Regions from separate parts of the Micromonospora sp. NPDC049891 genome, predicted to be linked through region 1. Evidence: riboswitches for the same ligand, from Rfam matches in the RefSeq annotation. Region 1 holds a riboswitch; each other region holds the start of a gene.
The links. Region 1 has a riboswitch for cobalamin ahead of AB0I71_RS24580 (peptidase). Riboswitches for the same ligand answer to the same signal wherever they lie in the genome.
Positions count from the first base shown of each region.

Region 1 (5,367 bases):
GCCAGGGTCGGGGGTCGTGGAGCACACCTGGCCGGTGAGCCCGACGCCAGCGGACGGGCCGTCCATCTCCCGCTTCTTGCTGGAAGCACTCGGGATACCCGTCGAACGCGTGCCGACGAGCCGCATGGGTGTCAACGCGCGGACCACAGCGCTGACCTTCAGGGACATCTTCCGCTACTGCTACCTGCAGGCGAAGGAGATCGACCGCTCGGTAGTCGGTCACCTCGACCCCAACGTCAACCCCAAGCGCATCTCCGCGTTCGAGCTGATGTTCGGTCTCACGGACCCCGAGCTACTCGACCTCAAACGCCGGCGAGGTCTTGAGCGCGACCAAGCCAAACAACTGGAGAAGGATGCCATCGCAATCGACCGCTTCATCCGAGAGGACGGCATAGCCGACCCCGACGAGCTGCGCGCACGGCGTCTACAACTTCTGCAACAGCTCGGAGCGGCCGAGGACCGGCTCCGGGCGACGCGAGAGGAGGTCGAGGCCCTGACAGCGGCTGAAGAGGAACGCCGGGGACGGTTATCCGCAGCGCTGTCCAACTCGAAGAAGCGTCACGAGGAAGCCGACCTCATGGCGATGGCGATACGCGGCAGGGAAGCGATACTAGCTCAGCTGAACCTGGATCTCGCCAAGGCAGAACGTCTCAGCACAGCGGTCGGACTCCTCTCTCCGTTCGAGTTCTCCACCTGCCCTCGATGCATGCAGGAACTCGGCCCACGCGAGCTCGCCGAGACGGACTGCCTCCTCTGCTGCCAGCCGATCGAGCCGGTGGGCCTAGGCGACATCCAGTCCTCGGCTCAGAACGTCGGGCGCATCCACGACCAGATGGCCGAAACCGAGCAACTGCTGCGCAGCGATATCGCAGCCCATGCACAGGCCCAACAGGCAGCGAGCCAAGCAGATGCCGAACTGGAGGCGCTCCACCGTGAGTACGACCAGGCGACTGCGGGAGCCGTATCTCCCCGGATCGAACTAGTTGCGCGACTGAGCCGCGAGACAGAAGCCCTGCGGCAGAGGATTGACGAGACCAACCGCCACGCTGCGATGTGGCGCCGGCTCGACCAGCTTCGCGCACAGGTGGCCCAGCACCGCAAAACCCAGCGTCAACTCGCAGTCGACATCACCGAACGAGAGAAGGCTCTACGGCGCCGCGGCACTCAACTCGAAGACATTGACGAGGCGTTCAAGGAGGAAGTCGAACGCATCGGCATACCTGTTGACGGCGTAGCTCGAATCGACCCCACAACTTTCCTGCCGCTGGTAGGCGACACGGAGTTCGAGGCACTCCAAGCGAGCGGCGGCGGAGCCAGCACCGCCCTCAACGTCGCCTACCACCTGACCCTACTCACGACAGCTATCGACCACCCCGGCGTCCTTCTCCCCGACCTCCTGATCATCGACTCGCCACGTAAGGCAATCGGTAACCGGGAACCAGACGTGGCACTGGGCCGACGCCTATATGCCCGACTAGTAACTCTCGCGGAGACCTACGGCAGGAAAATTCAGATAATCGTCGCCGACAATGACCTCGCCACCGGCATCATGAGCACACATGCGACGATCGATCTCACCTCACAGCGCTCAGTCGTTCCCGGAGTCACGAACACCGGGGTCGGTCAGGGCCAACGGGTCGAAGACATCCAAGGGAAGCAGTGACAGCTCGGCCGAATCCTCGGAAGCCGCCGTCCTCTCCCAATCATCTGTCGGACATCGGCGACGCTGGAGTGCGCACTGGATAAACCAGTCCTGGGGCGTGCGCCGGGCGGATCCCGGCGTCACGGCCGCCCGGTGACGACCAGCCGGGTCACGCCTGCTGGGTGGCTCGGGTTTACGGTTCCGCCGGGCGAGGTGAACGGCCTCGTTGGTGCGGATATCGCGAAGACCACCTGTTTTCCCGAATCGTATCCATGTGCTATTCGGTCTGGTGCGGCGGCGCTGGCTGGACGGGGTGGCACGAAGCCTCCCACACTGAGCGTGGTCACTTCGGTGGTCACAGCCCAAGATCAAATAGCCGTCATCGCGTGACAAGTGGCGACAGGGGGTGTGATTTGACGTAGAGAGCTTTCCCTGCTCAGAGCACCTGTTGGCATCCGGCGGTACGGCGTGACAGAATCGTTACCATACTGGCAGTGTGGGGGTCAGGGGTTCGAGTCCCCTCGGCTCCACCTTGCGTTTATGCAGGTCAATCGGCGTCAGTCATCGACTGGCGCCGATTGTTTGTGATCTCGTGGTCACAGCCGTGGTCACCCAGCGCCCCACACTGTACTTCGGTGATCGGTGTTGAGACTTCGTCCGAAACGGCCTCTGGCCAGGGATCTTTCGACTGCGCCGCCTGTTCGGGTGCTGCCGGGGCGGAATGTGGGGCGCAAAACAGTGTGGTACCGGGGTGCCGGCTCGTACCGTCAGAAGCGGCCCCGCCGGTGTGCTGGCGTACCCGCTTGGTACGCGGCGGGGTAGCTGGCCGTCTTGCGAGTCACACGAATCGAGGCGGGTGCCGGAAACCGAAGCCGGCGCCGGACGACCCAGTCACGCCTACGGATAGGCGGCCGGTCACCGTTGATGGTTCCCCGGAACGTTGGGCCGGCCGGCGCTCGGCAGGGTCAGACGGTGCCGAAGAAGTTTCGCAGTGCGGGAAGCCGGCGGATCAGGAGTTGGTCCAGGGCGAAGATGACCAGCAGGGACAGGCCGAACAGGGGCAGGAAAACGCCGAGCACGACCATCGCGCCGAGCGGGGTCCTGTTGTCCCAGAGCGGGAGTTTTGCCCGGGGCGCGGCAAGGCCGGAGGCGGTGCTGCGGCGGGTCCACCACATCATCGTGCCCGTGACGCACATGAAGATCACGGCGAGGTAGCCCGCGAGGGCCGCCGCGGAGAGTCCGAGCACGTCTCAGTGCTCCTCGGTGCCGTCGAGCAGGGCCTGCCGCAGGGCCAGGCGGTGCTCGCGGCGGATCTGTGCCTCGCGGTAGCGGCGCCGGTCTTCGTCGGTCTGGGGTAGCAGTGGCGGCACCGGGCGGGGGTGGCCGTTGTCGTCGACGGCGACCATGACGAGGTGGGCGGTGGCCACGTCGGTCGGTGGCACGGCGCGGTCCCACCGGTCGGCGGTGACCTTGACGGTGACCTCCATGGAGCTGCGTCCCGCCCAGGTGATCCGGGCGTCGACGTGTACGACGTCGCCGACCCGGACCGCGCGCAGGAAGGCGGTCTCGTCAATGGCGGCGGTGACGGCCGGGCCGTCGGAGTGCCGGGCGGCGACCACTCCGGCGACGGAGTCGATGAGGTTGAGGATCCGGCCGCCGTGGACCGTGCCCATCAGGTTGGTGTGGTGCTGGTCCATGATCTGCGACAGGGTCAGGTGGGAGGCTGACGGTGGTCGGCCGGCGAGAGTGGTCGTGTCGTGCACGGGTGTCCGTCCTCGGGGAACAAGCCACCGACCCGTCGGCGCGCACGTCGAGGACGCGCCGTCTCGGCGCGTCACCCGCCCGACCCGCCCGCGAGGTCGACGGCAGCGCACACACCTTGTGTCCGCAGCGCGGGCAGGTCTTCGGACTCGTGGGCGGTGCCGGACTCGGCCGGTCTCCTACTGGCCGTCGCTTCCCAGGCCGGGCGGCCCAGTGCGTGGTGACGGCTGTCGTTCCCACTCACCGCTGCGGGGCAGTCCCGGACTTTCACCGGGTTCCCTCTTACGACGCCCGACCGCACGGCCGGGCGAACCAGCGCCGTCGGCCACCCTATCCTGACCCGGTCCGACGACCGTCCGGCCCGGGTACCTGTGGCGAGTTGCCCCATCACTCCGACGCCGAGCGTCGGCCCGTGGCCGCGATCGCCACGAACCTCGCCGTCACGACCCACCGTGTGCGATCGGTAGCGGATTGACAGTGGCTGTGGGAGCAGACGAGACTGGCGCGACAACTGAACAACCGCGTGTGTGTGCGGGGGAAGTCCGGTCGAAGTCCGGCGCTGGCCCGCAACGGTAGGCCGCCGGGAGCTTCCCTGGTGGCGAGCCCGAATACCTGCCGCACCCGCGATTTCTGCTCCCCACCCGTCGTGGCCCACGGGTCGGAGGCCGGCCAGCCGCGCCGTCGCCGGGCGGGCCGGGTTTCTGACGACCGCCGGGCCGGAAAGGCGCGTCCGATGGTCGTCCGCCTGAGCCGGCACCGCCTGCTCGCCCTGCTTTGCGGTGTGCTCGCCGCCCTCACTCTGACCACACCCGTGATGGCCGCGCCCCCGCAGGCCGGCACCGTCCGATCCGATGCGGCCGCGGGCTGGTTGGCCCGACAGCTTGTCGACGGGGAACGCTTCGAGGCCGTCTTCGACGGGGTCGCGTACCCGGACCAGGGGTTGACCCTGGACGCGGTCTTCGCGTTCGCCGCCACCGGTGTCGCCGACGACTTCGGCGCGCGAGCCCTGGCCTGGGCGACCCGGCCGGACGTGCGTGACGGGTACATCGGTGACGGCACCACCGAGGCGTACGCGGGCGCGACCGCCAAGCTCGCACTCGCCGTCGCGGTCCGCGGCGGTGACCCGACCGACGTCGGCGGTGTCGACCTCATCGCCCGGCTGGAATCGCTCCAGACGTCCGGCGGCCGCTTCACCGACCGGTCGGCGTGGGGTGATTTCAGCAACGCGTTCAGCCAGTCCTTCGCGATTCTCGCGCTGGACCGCACCGCGCAAGGTGTGCCGGCGGCCGCTGCCGGATGGCTGGCGGGTACCCGGTGCCCCGACGGCGGCTATCCGCTGCTGCCCGCGCAGCCGGCCTGTGCGTCCGATGTGGACGTGACGGCCGTCGCGGTGCAGGCGTTGCGGGCCGCCGGTCGTAAGGCTGATGCCGCCGCAGGGCTGCACTGGCTGCTCTCGGTGCAAGGCGACGACGGTGGGTTCACCAACGCCGGTGGGGTCGCGAACGCCAACAGCACCGGACTGGCCGCCCAGGCGCTGCGCGACGGCGGCCGGCCGCTGGCCTGGCTCCGGGCCCGCGTGTTCCTGGCCGATCTTCAGGTCGGGTGTGCCGCCCCGGTCGCCGACCGGGGCGCTGTCGACTTCGACGGCGGCGTCTTCGATCCCGGTACCGCCCCCCGCGCCACCGCGCAGGCTGTCCTCGGTCTGACCGGCACCGGATATGCCCGGCTCTCCACCGTCACCGCGACCGCCGGCGCACCCACTCTGCCCTGCCGCTGACCGGCCGGCAGATTCCGTCCCACCACAAGGAGTGCTCATGTCCCAGGTCCATCTTCCCGCCCGTCGGTGGCTGGCGAGCATCGCGGCGGTGGCTGTCGTCGCCGTCGGGTTGATTGCTGTCGAGCCGTCTCCACGGGCCGCGCAGGCCGCCGCGTGCACCGGGACGTCGGGGGTCACCGTGGTGGTC
Region 1 covers NZ_JBFAML010000023.1:59,303-64,669, reverse strand. Annotated here, with positions in the region: gene AB0I71_RS24595 (hypothetical protein) at 1-1,663, shown strand, start outside; gene AB0I71_RS24590 (hypothetical protein) at 2,608-2,889, opposite strand; gene AB0I71_RS24585 (acyl-CoA thioesterase) at 2,893-3,405, opposite strand; cobalamin riboswitch at 3,541-3,688, opposite strand; cobalamin riboswitch at 3,892-4,038, shown strand; gene AB0I71_RS24580 (peptidase) at 4,137-5,180, shown strand; gene AB0I71_RS24575 (hypothetical protein) at 5,218-5,367, shown strand, end outside.

Region 2 (5,367 bases), on a different contig from region 1:
GCCCGCCTGCTGCGCCCCGGTGGCACGGTCGCCGTTGTCGACAGCACCTGGTTCCCCGAGGGCCTGGACAACGCCTCGGAGAACTTCGCCGACCACTACGACGGTCAGGTCCGAGCGGTGTTGCCGCTGGCCGCCGCGACCTCCATCGACCAGACCGTGGCAGTGCTCGAACGGGCGGGAATCACCGGGGTCACCGCCACGTCGCTGACGTCGATCTTCGAGCTGGACCGGCGGTTCGGCGTCGCCCCGAACCACGAGCACCGGATGCAGTACCTGATCGCCGGTCGGGTCTGAGGCAGACCCGCGAACCGGGCGGCCCGGCGGTGATCGGCAGGATCATCGCCGGGCCGGACCGGGTCAGCGGGTTGCGGCTGGGCCGCCGTCAGAAGTCGTCGTCGAACGCGACAGTGCCGGAGACCCCGACCTGGTAGGCCGACACCCGCCGCTCGAAGAAGTTGGACAACTCCTGCACGTCCTGCAACTCCATGAAAGCGAACGGGTTCTTCGACCCGTACAGCGGTTCGATCTCCAACTGCGCCAGCCGGCGGTCGGCGACGTGCTGGAGGTACTCGCGCATGTCGACCAGGGAGAGCCCGGACACGCCCTGTTCGAGCAGGTCGGCCGCGAACTGCACCTCGCACTCGACGGCTTCGGCCAGCATGTCCCGGACCTGCTGTGCCATCTCGGCGTCGAACAGGTCCGGCTCCTCGGCGCGTACGGTGTCGACCACGTCGAAGGCGAAGGCCATGTGCATCGACTCGTCCCGGAACACCCAGTTGGTGCCCGAGGCCAGGCCGTGCAGCAGGCCCCGGGACCGCAGGAAGTACACGTAGGCGAAGGCGCCGTAGAAGAACAGTCCCTCGATGCAGGCGGCGAAGCAGATCAGGTTCAGCAGGAACGCCCGCCGGTCCTCGCGGGTCTCCAGCTCCCGTAGCTCGAAGATGGAGTCGATCCACTTGAAGCAGAACTCGGCCTTGCGGGCGATCGACGGGATGTTCTCCACCGCCGCGAACGCCGCGAACCGTTCCCGCTCGTCCGGCACGTAGGTGTCGAGGAGGTTCAGGTAGAACTGGACGTGCACCGCCTCCTCGAACAGTTGCCGCGACAGGTAGAGCCGACCCTCCGGCGAGTTGACGTGCTGGTAGAGGTTGAGCACGAGGTTGTTGGCGACGATGGTGTCGCCGGTGGCGAAGAACGCGACCAGCCGGGACACCAGGTGCTGCTCCGCCGGGGACAGCTTGGCCAGGTCGGCGAGGTCGGAATGCAGGTCGACCTCCTCGACGGTCCAGGTGTTCTTGATGGCGTCCTTGAACCTGTCGAAGAACTGCGGGTAACGCATCGGCCGCAGGGTCAGGTCCATGCCGGGGTCGAGCAGCATCTGCCGCTTGTCGGTGCTGGTCTCGGAAAGGGTGGTCACTGGCATGCCTCGCAGCTCTCGGGATTCTCCAGGGAGCAGGCCAACGCCTCGTCGTCGCTCACCGCGACGACCGGCTTGATGGCGACGGTGGCCTGCTGGATCCGGGTCGCCGGACGCGACCGCAGGTAGTAGGTGGTCTTGAGCCCGGCTTTCCAGGCGTACAGGTACATCGAGGAGAGCTTGCCGATGGTCGGCGCGCTCAGGAACAGGTTGAGCGACTGTGACTGGTCGATGAACGGGGCACGGGCGGCGGCCAGGTCGATGAGCGCCCGCTGCGGCAGCTCCCACGCGGTCCGGAACAGCTCCCGCACGTCCGCCGGCAGCTCGCCGATGCCCTGCACCGACCCCTCGGCCCGCTTGATCTGTTCCCGGATCGGCGCGGTCCACAGTCCGCGCGTCTTCAGCTCCCGCACCAGGTAGGTGTTGATCTGAAGGAACTCACCGGACATCGTCTCGCGTTTGAACAGGTTGGACACCTGCGGCTCGATGCACTCGTAACATCCGGCGATCGAGGCGATCGTGGCGGTCGGCGCGATCGCGACTAGCAGCGAGTTCCGCAGTCCGTGGCGCGAGATCCGCTCCCGCAACTCCGTCCACCGCTGGGCCTGCGTCACCTCCGCGCCCCACAGGTCGGGATGCAACTCACCCTTCGCGGCCCGGGTTTCGGCGTACGCGGGGTGCGGGCCGAACCGTTCGGCGAGCCCGACCGACGTTTCCAGCGCGGTCAGGAAGATCTCCTCCTGTACCCGGGTCGACAGCTCCCGTGCCGGCACCGAGTCGAACGGCAGACGCAACGTGAACAACGCGTCCTGCAGGCCCATCAGCCCGAGCCCGACCGGACGCCAGCGCGGGTTCGACACCGCCGTCTGCTCGGCCGGGTAGTAGTTGATGTCGATCACCCGGTCGAGGAACACCACAGCCGTGCGTACCGTGGCGCGCAGCTTCTCCCAGTCGACGCCGTCGGCGGTGACGTGCGCGCCCAGGTTCACCGACCCGAGGTTGCACACCGCCGTCTCGGTGTCGCTGTTGACCTCCAGGATCTCCGTGCACAGGTTCGACAGGTGGATCGTGTTGCCGGGCGCACCGGTCTGGTTGGACAGTCGGTTCGCCGCGTCCTTGAACGTCATCCAGCCGTTGCCGGTCTGCGCGAGCGTACGCATCATCCGGCCGTACAGGTCCCGGGCCTTCACCGTCCGCACGGCCTTCTTCTCCGCCGCCCGGTACGCCTCGTCGAACGCCTCGCCGAAAAGGTCCGGCAGCTCGGGCGCGTCCGACGGGTCGATCAGCGACCAGTCGCCGTCCGCCTCCACCCGCCGCATGAACTCGTCGGGAATCCAGTTGGCCAGGTTCAGGTTGTGGGTACGCCGGGACTCCTCGCCGGTGTTGTCCCGCAGCTCCAGGAACTCCTCGATGTCCGGGTGCCACGGTTCCAGGTACACGCAGGCCGCGCCCTTACGACGGCCGCCCTGGTTGACCGCCGCCACCCCCGCGTCGAGGGTCTTGAGGAACGGCACGATGCCGTTGGACCTGCCGTTGGTGCCCCGGATCAGCGCGCCCCGACCCCGGACCCTCGACCAGGAGATGCCGATACCGCCGGAGAACTTCGACAGCTTCGCCACCTGGTGGTAGCGCTCGTAGATCGAGTCGAGTTCGTCGCGCGGCGAGTCGACAAGGAAACACGACGACATCTGGGTGTGCCGGGTGCCCGAGTTGAACAGCGTCGGTGAACTCGGCAGGTACGCCAGGCTCGACATCAGCCGGTAGAACCCGATCGCCTCGCCCGGTGTCTGCGACAGCCCGCAGGCGACGCGCAGCAGCCAGTACTGCGGCGTCTCCACCACCAGGCGGGTCTGCGGATGCCGCAGCAGGTAACGGTCCGCGACCGTACGCAGGCCGAAGTACTCGAACCGCAGGTCGCCGTCCGGGTCGACCGCGTCGTCCAGCTTGCGCGAGTTGCGGGCCACGAACGCCGCAGTCGCGTCCCCGATCAGCCCCAGGTCGTGCGCGTACCGGATGGACTGGCTGAAGCTGGCCACCTGCTGTCCCCGGACCTCCTTGTCCACGTACGCGGCCAGCAGCCGCGCCGCCAGCTTCGAGTACTGCGGCTCCGCACCGATCAGCTCGGCGGCCGTCTGGATGGACAGCTTGTCCAGCTCGGCGGTGGTGGCACCGTCGTACAGGCCGCTGATGGTCTTCGTGGCCACCCGCAGCGGATCGACCTCGTCGAGGTCGGTCACCCACCGCTCCACCGCCCGGACGATCTTGTTGACGTCCACCGGTTCCGTGGCGCCGTCGCGTTTGCGGACCTGCATCACATGCCGGCGCTGCTCCGACACACCTGCGTCGGAGGCCGGCATCTCCCGCACGACCGTCACGTCTCTCTCCTCGCGCCGTCTGCTGAGGGCCTCGGACACGCGGGAGGACGCCACGGACCCGCGCCGAGGGCGCGGCCGTTGATGGCGTCGGCCGTCCCACGCGGCCTGCGGCCGCCGCCCACGAGTGCGGGCGGCGTGCTGGCAGGTCTTCGGACTCGTGGGCGTGCTCACGCGCTCCTACTGGCCGTCGCTTCCCAGGCCGGGGCCCAGTGCGTTGTGACGGCTGTCGTTCCCACTCACCGCTGCGGGGCAGTCCCGGATTCGCACCGGGTTCCCTCTTGCCTCGGCCGCCCCGGATGGGCGCCCGAACCAGCTACAGGTGACACCATATATGGGTCACCCACGAACGCAAGACACCAGATGGTGTGTCGGCGAGTCCTGCAACAGATGTCACATCCGGCTACGCCGTCCGGCCGGTGCGTGCTTGACCGGTCGCAGGCAGGCGGGCGTACGAAGAGGACGGCGGATGCGACGGGGTCCTGATCGTCGGCCACGCCCCGGCGTGGCTACCCGCCCCGCAGGTACACCGCAGCCACGCGAGAAACCGGGTCGTCAGCTCGCCGGGGTCCTCACGCGGCAGGTCGTCCAACGCCGCCGTCAACAAGGCACCCGCGTACATCGACAGGCCCACCCGGTCCCGGCCGTACGCCTCGGCAAGCCGCACCCGCGCTGGGGCGCACGGCCACGACGGTTCGCCCTCGCAACTGGCGCACGTCCACTCCGGCCGGCGGGGCAGGTGCTCGTCGGCGAGCCGGGCGGGCAGGGCGTCGACGGCCCGGCCGATTCGCACCGCCTCGGCGGCCATCGCGTCCCGATAGCTGACGGCACGCCCAGTCATGCCGGCCACCGGGCTTTGCGCCGGGCCTGGTCGAGCAGGCGTTGCCGGGCGGCCTCCTGCTCGACGGTCTCCCGCCGCTGCCCGCCGTCAGCCAGCGGTATCGGCCGCTGCCGCAGCCACCACCAGAACCTGTGCCACCTGCTCACGCCATCACCTCCGCCGAAGTTCGAGGACGGGGGCGGCGGTACGTGGGGGCGCACCGCCACCACCCACAAGAATCGTGCGATGGCCGTGGGCACTCAGGGCAGGTGCGAGGCGTCCGGCGTCCTGTCCGGGACGGTTGACGGACAGCTCAGCCGGTAGCGACCGCGAGTGCCTGCCGATACTCCTGCGTCCATGCGGCGTCCCGCTGGTCAGGCGGCAACCCAGCCAACCCGGCGCGCAGATTGTCGATGCCGGCCGACGTGTCGCCGAGCGCCAGATAGGCCAGCCCGAGGCCCATCCTGCTGAACGTGGGCGTCAGCCAGTAGGCCAGGACCGGTGCCTGCTCGCGCTCGGCCGCCTCGGTGAGGTCACTCGCCGCACCGAGGAGCCCTGCCGCTGAGTGCCGATCGCCGAGTAGCGCGAACCCGTGGGCGGCCTGGACCGCGTCGCCGACGCGTTGCAGGGCCGTCGCCCCGGGTGTGTGGTACGCGGCGAGGAAGTGTCGCACGATGCCGCGCGGGTTGCCCCGCTGCCGCTCCAGGTAGCCTCGGAAGTTCTCCACCTGCGCCGCGAGCGGGCCACTGTCAACGGCG
Region 2 covers NZ_JBFAML010000002.1:15,385-20,751, reverse strand. Annotated here, with positions in the region: gene AB0I71_RS03395 (methyltransferase domain-containing protein) at 1-294, shown strand, start outside; gene AB0I71_RS03390 (ribonucleotide-diphosphate reductase subunit beta) at 383-1,423, opposite strand; gene AB0I71_RS03385 (ribonucleoside-diphosphate reductase subunit alpha) at 1,414-3,774, opposite strand; cobalamin riboswitch at 3,915-4,121, opposite strand; gene AB0I71_RS03380 (hypothetical protein) at 4,193-4,630, opposite strand; gene AB0I71_RS03375 (hypothetical protein) at 4,627-4,776, opposite strand; gene AB0I71_RS03370 (helix-turn-helix domain-containing protein) at 4,923-5,367, opposite strand, start outside.
Region 2: it holds a riboswitch for cobalamin, as region 1 does, so the genes downstream of both, AB0I71_RS03385 (ribonucleoside-diphosphate reductase subunit alpha) here and AB0I71_RS24580 (peptidase) in region 1, are expected to answer to the same signal.

Region 3 (5,367 bases), on a different contig from region 1:
AAGCAGGGCGTGGCCTCCGCGCTCAACGACATCACCCGCGAGTTCGGCACCGCGCTCGGCGTCGCCATGCTCGGCGCACTGGTGTCGGCCGGCTACCGCAGCTCCATCGACGACAAGCTGCACGGCGTCCCCGTGGCCACCGCCAGCACCGCCCGTGCAGGAATCGCCACCGCCCTGGACGCGGCCAAGGAGGCCAGCTTCCACAACCCGCAGGTGGTCCACGCCGCGCAGCAGGCCTTCGTCGACGGGTGGCGGCAGGCCATGCTGGTGGGCGTTGCCGTCATGGCCGCCATGTTCCTCGTCGTCCTGGCCCGCGGCCCCGAGCGCCGCCCCGCCCGGGCAACCGAAGCCACCGAGACCATCGCGGGCTGACCACCTGGGAGCACGGGCGCTCGCGGTGAGTTCACGGGGCACCACGGTCACCGTGCAGCTGACATGCTCGGGATGCTGTCGGGACCAACCGTGCGGACCGCCGGAGCCGGGAAAGGATAATCATGGGCAGCGAACTGGCCGACATCCTCGATGCGGCGGCCCAGGGGCGTTTCCCGGCACCGGACGGCGGCATCACCGTGGTGCCACAGCCAAGCAGCCGCGACGCCGGAGTTGTCGCTTTCACCGCCCATTCCGTGATCTTCACCGACGAGGACCCGCTGTGGGTACGCCGCACCCTGGCTGCTCTCGACTGCGACGCCCTGGCGGCCGCGATGAATCCGGCCTTCCTGAGCGCGCTGCTCGACCGCACCCGGCGCTCGATGGACACGATCGACCTCTTGACGGTGGCGAGCCCCCTCGCCGGTGAGCCCCAACTGAAGCTGGAAGAAACTGCGGGCGCGGATCATCCACGTCAGGTCAGGGCACGGAAGCGCCGTGATGACCTCCGGGTCTGGGCGGCCGACGGCGGACTGGTCATCCTCGGCCGCGGTGTGGCAGGCCGCTGGGAAACGGCGATCGAGGTCGACGAGGGGCATCGCCACCGGGGCCTCGGGCGGGCACTGGCGACGGCCGCCCGCCATCTGGTGCCCGACGGCCAGCCCGTCTGGGCGCAGCAGGCCGCCGGCAACGCCCGCAGCGTCCGCGCTTTCCAGGCGGCTGGCTTCCGGCCGGTGGGAGCCGAAGCGCTCCTGCTCGACCCGTAGGCGTCACTGAGAACGGGCGGTTCGGGTCGCTGAGGACACCCTCGCCCGCCCGCGCCGTCCGCAGGTCCGCGATGACGACGCATTGTCGGCGGACGGTCCCTGCCGCTGGCGGCCGCCCGGTACCAGCAGGGCAACGGGCGGCCGGTAGCGCGCGTGGCTGGCTGCCTTCGTGGTCAGCTCAACGTGAAGGTCACGTCGTCGACGTCGAAGGTCGTGACGCCGTTACCGGCCGTCTCGCTGGCGAGGAAACTGGCCGTCGCGGTGCGCTCGGTCGTCGCGGTCCCGGTCGACATGCTGTACTGCCGCCACTGTGACCCGCCGTCGAAGGCCAGTGAGAACCTGGTCTTCGGGGGTATCCCGGTGACCGCCAGCCCGACGTTCAGGTAGTCGCCGCGCATGGTCTCGGTGGTGGTGGTCCGGACCCAGAAGCGGACCGTCAGGTCGCAGTCTGCCGGCACCGTGACGGTGGTGCGCAGCAGGTCGGTACGCGTGACGTCCAACCCGGCGAAGGTGGCGTACGCCCGGCCGGTGTGTGCCGGCCGGGCCGCGTCGCCGAGCACGACGATGCGGGGTCCGGCATCCCAGCCGGTGGTGCCACGCTCGAATCCCGGATTCGAGTGGATCTGCCCGGCGCAGGGTGCGCCGGCGGCCGGCCGACCACTGGGCGCACTGCCCGTGCTCAGCACCAGCAGGGCCGCAGCGAGGGCGGTGGTGACGAACGCTTTCATCAATCCTCCCCGTGTCAAGACGTTCGAAGAACGATGCCAATCGACCATGCTCGATGAGATTCGGGGCGTCAAGCTCTTCCCGGGTTCCGGCGCCCGCAGTGCTGTGACATATTGCCCACCCGCGGGGCCAGCGGTTCCGGCAGCCGATACCTACAGTCGGGCCATGGGCACCGACGAAGGCGCGCGGGGCTGGCTCCGCCGGCATGGGGCGGAGCAGATCGCGCACCCGGGGGGCAACCTGTACGCCCACCTGTGTCGAGTCAGCGACCGACTTGCCGTGCTCGGCTGCGGCGATGAGGTGCGGGCCGCGGGCCTCACCCACGCCGTCTACGGCACCGACGGGTTCGACCTCGCCCTGCTTGACCGGGCCGATCGCTCCGTACTGCGGGACCTCGTCGGGGCCGACGCCGAGGAGCTCGTCTACCTGTACGGCGCCTGCGACCGTGGACGCAGCTGGCGGGAGCTGGCACGGACCGGCCAGGTGTTCGACCGTTTCGCAGGGCAGGTGAGGACACCGAAGCCGGCTCAGCTCCGGTCCCTCGTGGACCTGAGCATCGTCAACGAACTGGACGTCATCGAGCACGATCCCACGGTGGCGGCCCGCTACGGCGGTTACTTCCAGGAAGTGTTCGCCTCATGGTCGCCACTCGCCTCCGAGCAGGTCATTCGCGACGTGCAGCGGGTCCTGCGGCCGTGAGACCCGGACCATCCGCCGGGCCGCCCGCGGCGGCGCGACCCCCCGGTCGGGTACGCGTACGAGCGGTCTACCCCGGCAGCTTCGACCCCTTCACCGCCGGGCATCTGAACGTGGTGGAGCGGGCCTGTGCCCTCTTCGACGACGTGGTCGTGCTCGTCGCGGTCAACAGCGGCAAGCACCCGGGCGCCGACGAGCGGGAACGAGCCGCCGCTGTCCGGGCCGCGTTGCCTGTCGAATGGCCCTCCGTCACCGTCGCGGCCTGGCGCGGGCTGACCTCCACCTACTGCCGTCGCCACGACGTAGGTGTGATCGTGCGCGGCGTGCGTGACACCACAGACCTTCAGGCCGAGTACCGACTCGCCGCGATGAACCAGTCGCTCGGTGTCCCCACCCTGTTCCTGCCCGCGCAGCCGGAACTGAGCAGGGTGTCGTCGACCGCGGTGCGTACGGTGGGGACGTCGCCCTCGTCCGCCCGGTCGTAGCCTGCCGCCATCGGCGCAACCCTGCCGCACCGCCGCGCCGGAACATCTGACACCGGCGAACCGGTCAGCGGCGCACGCCGTCCCGTACGTCGGACACTCCCGACCGGTCGGCACGCTCTGACCCGTACCATGGCCGGTGGCGCTGGTTCGTCCCGTCCGCTCGGGCGGGACGTCGCAAGAGGGAACCCGGTGTGAGACCGGGACTGCCCCGCAGCGGTGAGTGGGAACGACCGCCGTCAACAAGCACTGGACCGCGAGGTCTGGGAAGCGACGGCCAGTAGGCGACCTGGTGTCATGCCCGCGAGTCCGAAGACCTGCCAGTGCTGCGCACGCCGCCGGTGTGCGCCGCCGGCGGCCTCTCGGGAGGGTCAGGGCGGAAGCCGGTACCCGAGGTGTACCCGTCTTCCCCTCTCCGTGTCCGCCGGACACTTCGAGGGAAGGACCCCCTGGTGAGTACCGCATTCGGGCAGAGCACCGTGCTCGGCTACCCACGCATCGGTGCCAATCGTGAACTCAAGAAGGCTGTCGAGGCGTACTGGGCCGGCGCTGTCGACGCCGAGGCTCTGGACAGCACCGCCGCCGGACTGCGGGCGCAGGTGTGGCGGACGCTCCGCGACGCCCGGCTCGACGCGATCCCGTCGAATGTCTTCTCCTACTACGACCACATGCTCGACACCGCCGTGGCCGTCGGCGCCGTCCCGACCCGGTTCACCCGGCTGGGCCTGTCCACCCTGGACACCTACTTCGCCATGGCGCGGGGTGTCGACGCCGAGCCGGCGCTGGAGCTGACGAAGTGGTTCGACACCAACTACCACTACCTGGTGCCGGAGATCGCCCCCGACACCGTCTTCACCGCTAATCCGGCGAAGGCGTTGGGCGAGTACGCCGAGGCCCGCGACCTGGGCATCACCACCCGGCCGGTGTTCGTCGGACCCGCCACGTTCCTGCTGCTGGCCAAGGGTGAGGATCCCTTCGCCCGCCTCGACGACCTGGTCGAGACGTACGCCCGGATTCTCGCCGCCCTGGCCGACGCGGGCGCCGGCTGGGTGCAGCTGGACGAGCCGGGCTACGTCGCCGACCGCACCCCGGTCGAGATCGACGCCCTGCGCCGCGTCTACACCCGGCTCGGTGAACTCACGCACCGACCCCGGATCTTCGTCGCGACCTACTTCGGTGACCTCGGCGACGCGCTGCCCGCCCTGCTGGGCACCCCTGTCGAAGCCGTCGGTCTGGACCTGGTCGCCGGACCGGGCAACCTGCACCGGCTCGCGGCCGCCGGACCACTGGGTGGCAAGACGATCGTCGCCGGCCTGGTCGATGGGCGCAACATCTGGCGCACCGACCTGCGGGCCGCCGTCGCGGCCGGCGCGACGGTCGCCGGGCTGGCCGACCACGTCGCCGTGTCCTCGTCCTGCTCGCTGCTGCACGTGCCGGTCGACCTGTCCGCCGAGACCCACCTCGACCCCCGGCTGTCCGAGCGGCTGGCGTTCGCCCGGCAGAAGGTCGACGAGGTCGTCGTGCTCGGCCGCGCGCTGCGCGACGGCACCACCGCGCTACCCGAGCCCCTGCCGGGGACCCCGGCGGACTGGCGTCACGACGACGTACGCGGTCGCCTGGCCGCGCTGCGTCCCACCGACCGGCAGCGTGGTGACTACCCCACCCGGGCCGCCCGCCAGCAGGAGCGGCTGGGCCTGCCGGAGCTGCCGACCACCACGATCGGCTCGTTCCCGCAGACCGCCGAGCTGCGCAGGGCCCGCGCCGCGCACCGGGCCGGCCACCTCGACGACGCCGGCTACGCCCACCGGATGCGCGCCGAGGTGGAACAGGTCATCCGGTTGCAGGAACAGCTCGGCCTGGACGTGCTCGTGCACGGGGAGCCGGAACGCAACGACATGGTGCAGTACTTCGGCGAGCAGCTCGACGGCTTCGCGGCCACCGAGCACGGCTGGGTGCAGTCGTACGGCTCCCGCTGCGTACGCCCGCCGATCATCTACGGCGACGTGGCCCGCAAGGCGCCGATGACCGTCGAGTGGTCCACCTACGCGCAGTCGCTGACCAGCAGACCGGTGAAGGGCATGCTCACCGGCCCGGTCACCATCCTGGCCTGGTCGTTCGTCCGCACCGACCAGCCTCTCGCGGACACCGCCGACCAGGTAGCGCTGGCCCTGCGCGACGAGTGCCGCGACCTGGAGGCCGCCGGGATCCGGGTCATCCAGGTCGACGAGCCGGCGCTGCGGGAGACGTTGCCGCTGCGCAGCGCGGACCAGAAGGCATACCTGGACTGGGCGGTCGGCGCGTTCCGGCTGGCCACCAGCGGTGTCGCC
Region 3 covers NZ_JBFAML010000015.1:74,617-79,983, reverse strand. Annotated here, with positions in the region: gene AB0I71_RS20005 (DHA2 family efflux MFS transporter permease subunit) at 1-372, shown strand, start outside; gene AB0I71_RS20000 (GNAT family N-acetyltransferase) at 495-1,136, shown strand; gene AB0I71_RS19995 (hypothetical protein) at 1,310-1,864, opposite strand; gene AB0I71_RS19990 (DUF6817 domain-containing protein) at 2,028-2,561, shown strand; gene coaD (pantetheine-phosphate adenylyltransferase) at 2,558-3,043, shown strand; cobalamin riboswitch at 3,170-3,380, shown strand; gene metE (5-methyltetrahydropteroyltriglutamate--homocysteine S-methyltransferase) at 3,493-5,367, shown strand, end outside.
Region 3: it holds a riboswitch for cobalamin, as region 1 does, so the genes downstream of both, metE (5-methyltetrahydropteroyltriglutamate--homocysteine S-methyltransferase) here and AB0I71_RS24580 (peptidase) in region 1, are expected to answer to the same signal.